Regions from separate parts of the Mesorhizobium sp. CA4 genome, predicted to be linked through region 1. Evidence: riboswitches for the same ligand, from Rfam matches in the RefSeq annotation. Region 1 holds a riboswitch; the other holds the start of a gene.
The links. A riboswitch is a leader RNA that binds a small molecule or an ion and turns the genes downstream of it on or off. The one in region 1 is predicted to bind cobalamin.
Positions count from the first base shown of each region.

Region 2: linked by a shared signal. The riboswitch ahead of LB528_RS07630 (DUF1636 family protein) and the one ahead of LB528_RS18330 (CbtB domain-containing protein) in region 1 are both predicted to bind cobalamin.

Region 1 covers NZ_JAIUHK010000021.1:89,647-94,974, reverse strand. The annotation lists gene LB528_RS18345 (DUF1259 domain-containing protein) at 1-755, opposite strand, end outside; gene LB528_RS18340 (hypothetical protein) at 869-1,444, opposite strand; gene LB528_RS18335 (CbtA family protein) at 1,594-2,334, opposite strand; gene LB528_RS18330 (CbtB domain-containing protein) at 2,496-2,705, opposite strand; adenosylcobalamin (AdoCbl) riboswitch at 2,706-2,849, opposite strand; gene LB528_RS18325 (histidine phosphatase family protein) at 2,935-3,510, shown strand; gene LB528_RS18320 (PilZ domain-containing protein) at 3,645-3,917, shown strand; gene LB528_RS18315 (hypothetical protein) at 4,280-4,501, shown strand; gene LB528_RS18310 (hypothetical protein) at 4,582-4,728, shown strand; gene LB528_RS18305 (PRC-barrel domain containing protein) at 4,695-4,979, opposite strand; gene LB528_RS18300 (MAPEG family protein) at 5,062-5,328, opposite strand, start outside.
Region 2 covers NZ_JAIUHK010000006.1:184,911-190,238, reverse strand. The annotation lists gene LB528_RS07640 (NADH-quinone oxidoreductase subunit A) at 1-74, opposite strand, end outside; gene LB528_RS07635 (winged helix-turn-helix domain-containing protein) at 408-1,607, shown strand; cobalamin riboswitch at 1,638-1,841, shown strand; gene LB528_RS07630 (DUF1636 family protein) at 1,881-2,306, shown strand; gene cobW (cobalamin biosynthesis protein CobW) at 2,309-3,346, shown strand; gene cobN (cobaltochelatase subunit CobN) at 3,364-5,328, shown strand, end outside.

The DNA.
Region 1 (5,328 bases):
ATTCCGCTTTCCCGCAGAGCTCGTAGCACCGGATTCACTTCAGAGGCGATCAGGACGAAATCGCCGGTGATCGCGGCCTTGCCGTTTCCAGTCGGCTGGAAGTTGATGGCAATCGCAGAGCCCATTGCATCCGGCACCTCCATGCCATCGTCCTTGATGGTTTCTGCGCGCGCGATGCTGACCTGATAGACACCGCCATTGACCTTGCCTTTGTGGCCAAGCGCCTGGTCAATGGTTTGCGTATCAAGATCGATCGCTTTCGAAGCAGCGGCGGTGCTCGCCGGTGCGTCCGAAAGCGGCGTTCCACTCTGCTGCAACGCCGTATGCAGCGCCGCAGCCAGCTTCTCCGGATCGCCGTGCCCAAGGACGTGCATATACATCGTCTCCGGCTGGGCCCTCTGCAGATGATTGTGGAGGGCCGTGATCTCGATGCCGCTTTCAATCAGTTTCATCATTACCGGGTCGATCTCAGGCACGGTCAACACGAGATCGCCCATGACCATGGCGTCGTGATCGCCCACGGGTTTGAATGCGAGCCATGAGCCGAGCGCCAGGGCCGGTTTGAGTTCCACGCCGTCGAGAGTGACTTTCAGATCGGAACGAGGCAGCCCGACGCGGTACACTCCCCCTGGTGCTTCTGTGCCGGATTTCCCGAGCGCCTGCGCTACCGCCTTCCAGTCGGGTGCGGCAAGGGAGGGCTGGGCAATTCCAAGGGAGGCTGCTAACGCGAGGCCAGCTATGATTTTTCCATGCATGATTTGCTCCTGTGTTCAGCCCAGGTGCCCAAATGGAAAACGTCTGCCGTTCCGAGATGACATCACGCTCGCGGAATTGTGATGCGCGCCCGGTTTCCGTGAACGTGAACGCCCTAGGCCGTGCGGCTACGCGGCGCGCCGATAATCGACCATGCGGCGGCGGTGAGCGCCGCTGCCGTGGCAAGCAGCACCGCGAGACTCGGCAGGTGGAAGAAGATGTCCCGCCAGCGTGGCTCGATGACCGCGCCGGTGCTGAAGGCCTCGCCGCTATGCTGGCACAGGATCCACGACGCGCTGCTGCGCACCATCTCGGCATCGATGTCGGAGATCAGCGCCTTCGCGTTGCGTTCGGCAGAGGGCATCGTGGCCATATAGGTGAGCAGCGCCTTGGCGGTGGCGAGATAGGCGTGGCTACATTCGTTGAACGGGCTCTCTTCCTCGCCAAGACTTCCCGGCATCAGGCCCCAGAGGCAGTAGGTGAATTGCAGATTGCCGTGATTGTAGAGCCGCCGGAAGGTCGGGTCGGTCACGGTCTGGCGTTGGGCAAGGTCCAGGATGTCGCCTCGGTAGCGCGCAATCACCACCATCTGGCCGTGGGTCAGGCTGGGGATCTGTATGCCTGGGGGAGGCGGGGCCGACGAGCCGCTATGCGCTTGCGCGGATGTGGCGGCCAGAAGTGCGAGCAGCACCGAAACCGAGCAATTCCAGGAAAACTGTGCTGCGGTTTTCCGTCCGGAATTGCGAGAAAACAAAGGGCCAAAGTGGCTCGGCGGTCCTACCCACCGGTGAGCCATTTTGGCCGCCAGGGCGCGAAACCGTGGCGGCCAGCGCATCGGATTCAGGCGTAGCGGCGTGCCGGGCTGCGCTGGTCGCGCACCGCGACCACGCGCTCGGCAGCCGCGCCGAAGCCGAGCCCAACGACGGTCCACAGCACCAACTGGATGCCGAGCGAGGCGACGCGGAACTGCCACAGCACGGTCGCCGAGAAATTCTCTGGCACTTCGTTGATATCCGGCAGCGCCGCCTTCACCAGCGCGAAGACGACGAGGAAGGCGAGACCCGCGACGATCGAGGCGTTCCAGGCGCCGAGCCGGTTCCACAGCCGCTGCGCCAGGCCGACCGCCGCCACCATCGCCGCGATCGAGACGACGATCATGATGAAGAACAGCTCGGTGCGGTAGCCGATGGTCTCGGCATTGCCTACCGCCGGCGGGTTGGCCGGGTATTTGAGACTCGGAACCACGATCGCGGCAAGGAAGCCGAGCAGCGCGATCAGCGCCGAGGTGCCGCGCGGACCGAGCGAGCCCAGACGGCCATAGGCATAGGCGAAGACCAGCGAGAACAGCCCGCCAAGGGCGGCGCCGTAGACCAGCACGCCGGTTGCGAGACCGATGCCGGCCTGCGTGGTGCGGCTGACCATCTCGGGTTCCGGCGCCACACCGGCTGCCTGCGCCTGCTGGTCCTCGAAGGCGATCGCCTTGTCGACCTGCGGCTCGCCATAGACGCGCGCGAAGGCGAACGCCAGAATCCCCGCAACCAGCCCGACAAGCATGCCGCGCAGCAAAAGTTTTCCGACCATGTCACTAATCCTTCTGAGCAATTCCAGGAAAAGTGCTTAGCGGTTTTCCGTTCGGAATTGCGTTAAGCCAACCAAGCAATTCCAGGAAAAGTGCGTAGCGGTTTTCCGTCCGGAATTGCGTTAGATCAGAATCGAAAGGGGTTCAGCGATGCTGAACCGCTTTAGTGGCAGGGGAAGCCGAGCAGGTGGCGGCCATCATGCACGAACTCGTGCACATAGGTGCCACGGATCAGCGACGTCGCGCCTTCTTCCGCGCCGACGAAATAGATCGCCATCATCAGCATCAGGCCGGCGAAGATGGCCCACGGCAGAAGCTCGCGAACCGGAATCGCAACCGGACCGTAGCTGGGGGCGAAGGTGGTGTCGGACATATTGACCTCCCGTGGGATACTGCGTCCCGTTGATCGAACAATGCTGCGGAATAAGGCCTGACTTTCGGCTGGTGCCGATCACAGTGGCGCGACCGTGCCGGACTCGCACCGGCTTCCAATCCCGTATAGCGCTAAAACACTTGTCAGCACTTCGTTCGTCTGTCAACGACATGCAATGGCCAATACGGCTTCGCACGGCCGAAATTTCACTAGACCACGGAGTTTTGGGATGCTCGCCCGCCTGACGATGATCGCAAGCGGCGCGACGCAGGCCACGCGCAAGGGTCGTTTTCCAAGTGACGAGGCGCCGGAGCCGCGGGCCTTCGAGCGTGCCGGCGCGCTGGCCGCTTCGCTGCGCCGCGCCGACCGCGTCTGGACGAGCCCGGCGCTGGCCGCGCGTCAGACGGCCGACGCGCTCGGCCTTGACGCGACGGTCGAGCCGTTGCTTGCCGAGCAGGATTTCGGGCGCTGGGCCGGCAAAAGTTTCGAGGAGGTGCAGGCGGAGGATCCGGAAGGCATGGCGGTATGGCTTTCCGATCCGGATGCCGCACCCCATGGCGGCGAGTCGCTTGCCGCGGTGGCCTTGCGCGGCGCGGCACTGTTGGAGCGCCTGGCTGCCGAGAGCGGCCACACCATCGCGCTCACCCATGCCGTGCCGATCCGCGCCGCCATCGTGCATGTGCTGGGCGCACCGCTCTCCTCGGTCTGGAAGATCGACCTCGAGCCGCTGTCGCTCACCGAATTTCGCAGCGACGGCCGCCGCTGGGTGCTGCACGCGAGCGGCGTGGTCGCCGGCGCAATATAACGCTGGATAACCGCTCACCTGCCGACCAGCGGGCGAGCCTCGCCGTTTCAGCAATCGCTAACGGAACGGAAACGCCTCGCTGCTATGGTGCGGCCCCGTGGCGAGGAGAGCCTTGCCCGAGGAGTCCGCTGCCCATGGCCGAATATCCCGAGACCGAGCGCCGTCTTCATGCGCGCGAATTCGTGCTCAAGGAAGCCACGATCATCGCCAACGGCGTCCGGATCGGCTGCACGATCAGAAACCAGCACGAGCAGGGTGCGGAATTGCGCGTGGCCGCCGATATGGGCATCCCCGAACGCTTCCTGCTCGAGGTTCCGGCTGACGACACGGTCTATCGCGCTTTCGTGCGGTGGCGGCGCAACGACCGCGTCGGCGTGGCGCTCTACAGCAACGCGCCGAAGGACTGACGCGCCCCGACCATCGAAGCGGTGCCGCTGCTGCTCGACAATCCGGTGCGCGAGTTCGTCAAGAAAGACGGCGAGAGGGTCGCCTAGATGCCGCCGGATTGATCCAGGTCGCCTCAATGTGCCGTGTGCGCCGATACCCGCGATGCCGGCCAAGCGCTTGCGGTATTCGGCCGATGTCACGCCGACATGGCGCGAAAAAAGCGTGGGCGCAGCGTGTAGGCGGACGGCCGAACTTTACATTTTTGTAAATTGCCCTCGGCGGTTAATTCGCGATACGGCTCGCCAGCGGTTCGGCTCGGATATCCGCGTGATGGGTACTTCCGGATGAACGGGCCGAGTCGAATTCAACTTGGGAGAACGCTATGATTCGCAAGGTTCTGGTTGCAGCTTCGGTTGTTTCGCTTTTCAGCATGCCGGCATTTGCGGCCACGCAGTATTGGGTGGCAAAAGACGCCACCACCAAGAAATGCTCCGTGGTTTCCACGAAGCCGGACGGCAAGAAACTGACCGATGCCGGGACAAAGGCCTACACGTCCCAAGCCAATGCCGAAAAGGCGCTGAAGATGCTGAAGGACTGCAAGTAAGCTTGCTGTCCTAAAATTCCCGCCCGCTTCGGCATGCCGAAGCGGGCTTTTTTTTGCCGGGACTGCCTTCGGGAAACGGCGTGGGGCGAACCGCCGGCCAGGGCGGCACCGCCTCTTATTATTTGTCGACCGCCGGTCTCGTTGAGCACGACGGCCAGATGCAGGCGGCCGAGCGCGAGCTGCTCGAAGCGGTTCAGTCGCGATGCTCGGGCATCGCCTTCAACTGATCTTTCGTCCAACTGGTGACGGCATGGACATCGCCGTCCTCGTCGCGCATGAAGTCAAGCTGGCTGGCGGCGACGGCCACCGGCTTGGCGCCGATGCCGAGAAAGCCGCCGACATCGATGACGACCTGGCTGCCATGCAGGTGGTCGACCGAGCCGATCTTCTCGTCATCGGGGCCGTAGATGGTGGCGCCCTCGAGGATGTCCGGCGTGAGCTCGGCATTGGTCAGTCTTATGTGGCTGGTGTGGTCCATGGCGCATCTCCTGTGGTTGCACAGGGGATGAACCTCCGATCGGGGCGAGGGTTCCGCCGTCGGAGCGAAAAGGGAGCGCTGCTCAGCGAAGCGCCGCCCATCCCGTCACGAGGATGAGGATAAGCGTGACCAGCGCGCCCGAGACATAGAGGATCGTCCTGACGCTGCCGCCCTTGGCGACGTTTCCGCCACGCAAGTAGACCGCCATGTGCATGAGGCGTATCGCAAGGTGGATCCACACGAGCACGGCCAGCGTCCCCGGTCCGACACCGGCCATCATCGCCAACACAGCGGGCACAACAAAGGGCGCGAGCGCCTCGACCGAGTTCATGTGGACGCGGTCGATGCG
Region 2 (5,328 bases), on a different contig from region 1:
AGTGCCAGACCGACGATCATCGCCACGGCGATGAACAGCACGATAGGCAGGTACGAACTTAGGAGTGCGCTCATGCGGCGACTTTCCTTCGGTGGGGGCAGTTCATTTTGATTACAGCAACGAACTCTAATGCGGAAGCGTGACAGATTAACCGCTGAACCGTTTTAACGGGCCCATGCTGCAACGCGGCGAGGGTTAGCGCAGCGGTTTCGGTGACGCAAGTCAAACCTTGTTCAAATCGCGGCCCTGGACGGCTTATCGGAAGAAACTGGTCCGATCCGCTCCTGTTTGATTTCCTTCGCTTTTTACTCCACTTTTCTCTCCTGACATATCTCCCGCCATTTGCCTGCTAGCATGGCCGGAATCACGGCTGAAGATCTAACGGACGATCGGGGCAAGGACACCTGATGAAGGACAAGATTTCGCTGGCCATGGCGAGGCGCATTGCGCTCGGCGCGCAAGGGTTCAACGACCCTCGCCCCGCAGGAGTTCCGGATCGCCGGCACCTTGCCCGGGTGCTTTCGCGAACCGGCCTTCTGCAGATCGATTCCGTGAGCGCGGTGGTGCGCGCGCATTATATGCCGCTCTATTCGCGTCTCGGCCCCTACCCGCTTACGCTGCTCGACAATGCCGCGGTCACCCGCAAGCGCGCCGTGTTCGAATACTGGGCGCATGAGGCGTCGTTCCTGCCCGTCGAGACCTATCCTCTGATGCGCTGGCGCATGCAGCGCGCCGAGCAGGGCGACGAGATGTATCTCGGCCTGGCGAAATGGGGCCGTGAACGCAAGGAAATGATCGACGAGATATATAGAGAGGTCGCTGATCGCGGTCCGATCGCCGCCTCCGATATCGATGGCCACAAGGGCAATGGCGGCTGGTGGGGCTGGAGCGAGGCCAAACACGCGTTCGAATGGCTGTTCTGGGCCGGACGCATTACGACCGCCTACCGCCGCGGCTTCGAACGCTATTACGACCTGCCCGAGCGCGTTTTGCCGCAGGCGGTGCTCGACCTTCCCGTACCCTCGGTCGAGGACGCGCATCGCGAATTGCTGCGCATCTCAGCCCGCGCCCACGGTATCGCCACCTATGGCGACCTGCGCGACTATTTTCGACTCGCGCCGGGCGACACGAAGGACCGCATCGAGGATTTGGTCGATGCCGGCGAATTGCTGCCGGTGAAGGTCGAAGGCTGGGACAAGACCGCCTATCTCCACAAGGACGCCCGTTCCCCGCGCCGGATAGAGGCGCGCGCCCTGCTCGCCCCCTTCGATCCCGTCGTCTTCGAACGCACCAGGACGGAGAAACTCTTCAATTTCCGCTACCGCATCGAGATCTACACGCCGGCCGAAAAACGCCAATATGGCTACTACGTTCTGCCCTTCCTGCTCGGCGATCGGATCGTCGCCCGCGTCGATCTGAGAGCTGACCGCCCGGCCAGCATCTTGCGCGTCCACGCCGCCTATGCCGAGGCCGGCGCCCCGCCCGAAACGGCCGCCCAGCTTTTCGATGAGCTGAAGCAGATGCAGGGCTGGCTCGGCCTGGAGTCGATCGAAGTGACGCCGGCCGGCGACCTCGGACCGGCGCTGGCCGACATCAAGGTGTCGTAGCTGCGCGTTGACAGGGACCTAACCGTAAGCCTAAATCCTGACCCAGACGGTCTTCTCCCGGCAAAGGGAGGAGCCAAGAGGGAATGCGGTGCGGGCCAACACCCAAATCCGCGGCTGTCCCCGCAACTGTAAGCGACGAGCCTCTGCCGAAAACCACTGGGATGTTCCCGGGAAGGCGGCATTCAGGGCGACGACCCGTGAGCCAGGAGACCTGCCGTCTGAGACTTTAAGTATCCGAATACCCGGCGGGTTTTCCGGGCAAGGAGCATGGTTTTGGATCGCAACGGCAGTTTCCCGGCAAACAGTGCGGATAATCCGTCCGAGCCCGACGCTTTGGCCGGTGTGACCGTCATCGTCTGCTCATCCTGCCGCGACGAGACGGGTTCGGATGCGCATCCGCGCGCCGGTGCACTGCTTGCCGAAGACACGCGTCGGGCTGCCTCCGGCGAAAAGATCAGCATCCGTACCGTCGAATGCCTCGGCAACTGCAAACGCCGGCTGAGCGCCGTGCTGCTGCGCGACGGCTGCTGGAGCTACGTCTTCGGCGATCTGAACACGACCAGCGGCGCTGATCTCGTCGCCGGCGCAAAGCTCTTCGCCACCTCGACCGATGGCCTCATCCCCTGGCGCGGCCGGCCCGATTCCCTCAAGCGCGGCCTGGTTGCCCGCATCCCCCCTCTCGACATGCTGAAGGACTGACCATGACCGCATCCGTTTCCCGTGTTCCCTGCACCGTCGTCACCGGCTTCCTCGGCGCCGGCAAGACGACGCTGATCCGCAATCTGCTCGAGAACGCCAAGGGCAAGCGGCTGGCGATCATCGTCAACGAGTTCGGCGATGTCGGCATCGACGGCGAGATCCTGAAAGGCTGCGGCGTCGACTCTTGTCCGGAAGAAAACATCGTCGAGCTCGCCAATGGCTGCATCTGCTGCACGGTTGCCGACGATTTCGTGCCGGCGCTCGACCAGATCCTGTCGCTCAACCCCAAGGTAGACCATATCCTGATCGAGACCTCGGGCCTCGCTCTGCCGAAGCCGCTGGTGCAGGCATTCCAGTGGCCGACGGTGAAGAGCCGCGTGACGGTCGACGGCGTCATCGCCGTGGTCGACGGCCCGGCGCTCGCCGACGGCCGCGTCGCCTCCGATATGGATGCGTTGCAGGCGCAGCGTGCAGCGGACGATTCCCTCGACCATGACGATCCGGTCGAGGAGGTGTTCGAGGACCAGATCGCCTGCGCCGACCTGATCATCCTGTCGAAGAGCGACCTGATGGATGCGGCGGGCTCCGCCCGCGCCAACGCCGTCATCGGCGAGCATGTCGCGCGCGCCGTCAAGGTCGTGCCGACAGCGCAGGGCAAGGTTGACCCGTCCGTGCTGCTCGGCCTCGGCCTTGCGGTGGAGGACGACATCGAGAACCGCAAGACCCATCACGACGACGAGCTCGACCATGAGCATGATGATTTCGATTCCTTCGTCCTCGACATTCCGTCGATCGCCAATCCCGACGAGCTGGCCAAGCGCGTCGCCATTGCCGCCGAGCAGGAAAACGTGCTGCGCGTTAAAGGCTTCGTCGAGGTCGGCGGCAAGCCGATGCGGCTTCTGCTGCAGGCCGTCGGCCCACGCGTGAACCACTATTACGACCGCGCCTGGACAGCCGATGACGACCGCCGCTCGCGGCTCGTCGTCATCGGCCTCAAGGGGCTGAACCGCCCGGCGATCGAGCGTATCCTCGCCGGCTGAGGCAAATCCGGACTCCGATGCACATCCTCGCCACCACATCCGCTTCGCTCGACGATCTCGCCGAGCCGATCGACCTCAGGCAGACGCCTGCGGATGTCGTGGCATTGTCTTTCACCGACAGCGATCTCGCCGGCCTTGCCACGGCCTGGAAGGCGGATGCGGCGCGGCTGCCTTCGATGCGGTTGGCGGCGCTGCGCGACCTTCGCCACCCGATGTCGGTGGACCTGTGGATCGACAGCGTCGCCCGCCACGCCCGGGTCATCCTCGTCCGCATCCTCGGCGGCTATGACTGGTGGCGCTATGGCTGCGACCAACTCGCCGCGGTGGCGCGCGAACGCGGCATCAAGCTGGCATTGCTGCCCGGCGAAAGCCATGACGAGGACCTGCGGCTGATCGAAGGCTCAACCCTACCGCGCGCCGAGCTCGACGCCCTGCTCGGCTATTTCCGCGAAGGCGGCCTGCCCAATATGCGCGCGCTGGTGCAAAGGCTGGCAAGGTTGGCGGGGTCGGATGCGGCCGTGGCCGAACCGGTCAGCGTGCCGAAGGCGGGGCATTATGAGCCGGGATTGGGAGTTGTCGAAAAGCCTACACTTTCAAAGGTCGGCGATCCTTCGCACCCCCCTCTGTCCTGCCGGCCCCCGCAAGGGGGAAGATCAGCCGTCATCGACCGTGGCGCCTCTTCTGCTAACTCAACAATAGAACACATTGCAGCATCCGCGATTGGCGAAACCATCGACGGCAGCTCAATCTCCCCCCTTGCGGGGGAGATGTCCGGCAGGACAGAGGGGGGGGCGACAGAACTCGACGCTGACAACCTCAGCACCCCGGTCATCCCCATCCTCTTCTACCGCTCGATGCTGCTTGCCGCCGACGTAGGGCCCATCGACGCACTCGTTGACGCCCTGTGTTCGCAAGGCCTGGCCCCCATACCGATCTTCGTCTCCAGCCTCAAAGATCCGGCATCGCTGGCCTTCGTCGAGAATGCCGTCGCAACATTGAACCCCGCCGCCATCGTCACCGCCACCGCTTTCGCCTCCGGCGCGGAACCCGGCGCCGAGACCCTGTTCGACCGCGCCGGCGTGCCCGTCTTCCAGGTCATCGTCGCCACCACCAGGCGCGAGGTCTGGGAAAAGAACCAGCGCGGCCTGGCGCCCGCCGACCTCGCCATGCATGTCGTGCTGCCCGAGCTCGACGGCCGCATCCTCGCCGGCGCGATCTCCTTTAAGGGCGAGGTCGAGACCGATCCGGCGCTGGCCTTCCGCGCCTTCGCCAACCGGCCCGAGGCGGACCGCGTGGCGCAGGTGGCCAAGCGGATCGCCGCGTTTATCCGCCTGCAGCGGACGAAGCGGGCGGAGCGCAAGCTCGCGATCCTGATCCCTGATTATCCGAGCGCGCCCGGACGTACAGGTTATGCCGTCGGGCTGGATGTGCCCTCCAGCGTGCTTGCGATGCTGCATGACCTGAAGGAACAGGGCTATGCGGTTAAGGGGATTCCGCAATCGCCGCGCACGTTGCTGGATGCGCTGCAGGTGGGTGGGCACTGCCTCTCGGGAGGGGACTACTCCGCCTTTTCAGCCGAACTGCCGGAAGCAGCGCGAGCTTCTGTTGAGGCCGCGTGGGGCAAGGCAGACGGGATCGGTTCGCGCGAGGCACCCCCCTCTGGGCCAGAGGGGGGTGTTCAAGCGCCGACCTCGGTAACCTTCCCCTTCCGCGCCGCGACATTCGGCAACGTCACCGTGGCGCTGGCCCCCGACCGCGGCCGCTCGGCCGACCGCCGCGCCGACTATCACGACCCGACGCTGCCGCCGCGCCACGAGCTGATCGCTTTCGGCCTCTGGCTGCAGAAATCGCTCGGCGTGCATGCCATCATCCATGTCGGCGCGCATGGCACGCTGGAATGGCTGCCGGGCAAGACGGTGGCCCTCTCCGGAACCTGCTTCCCGGAGATCGTCACCGGATCGCTGCCCGTCATCTATCCATTC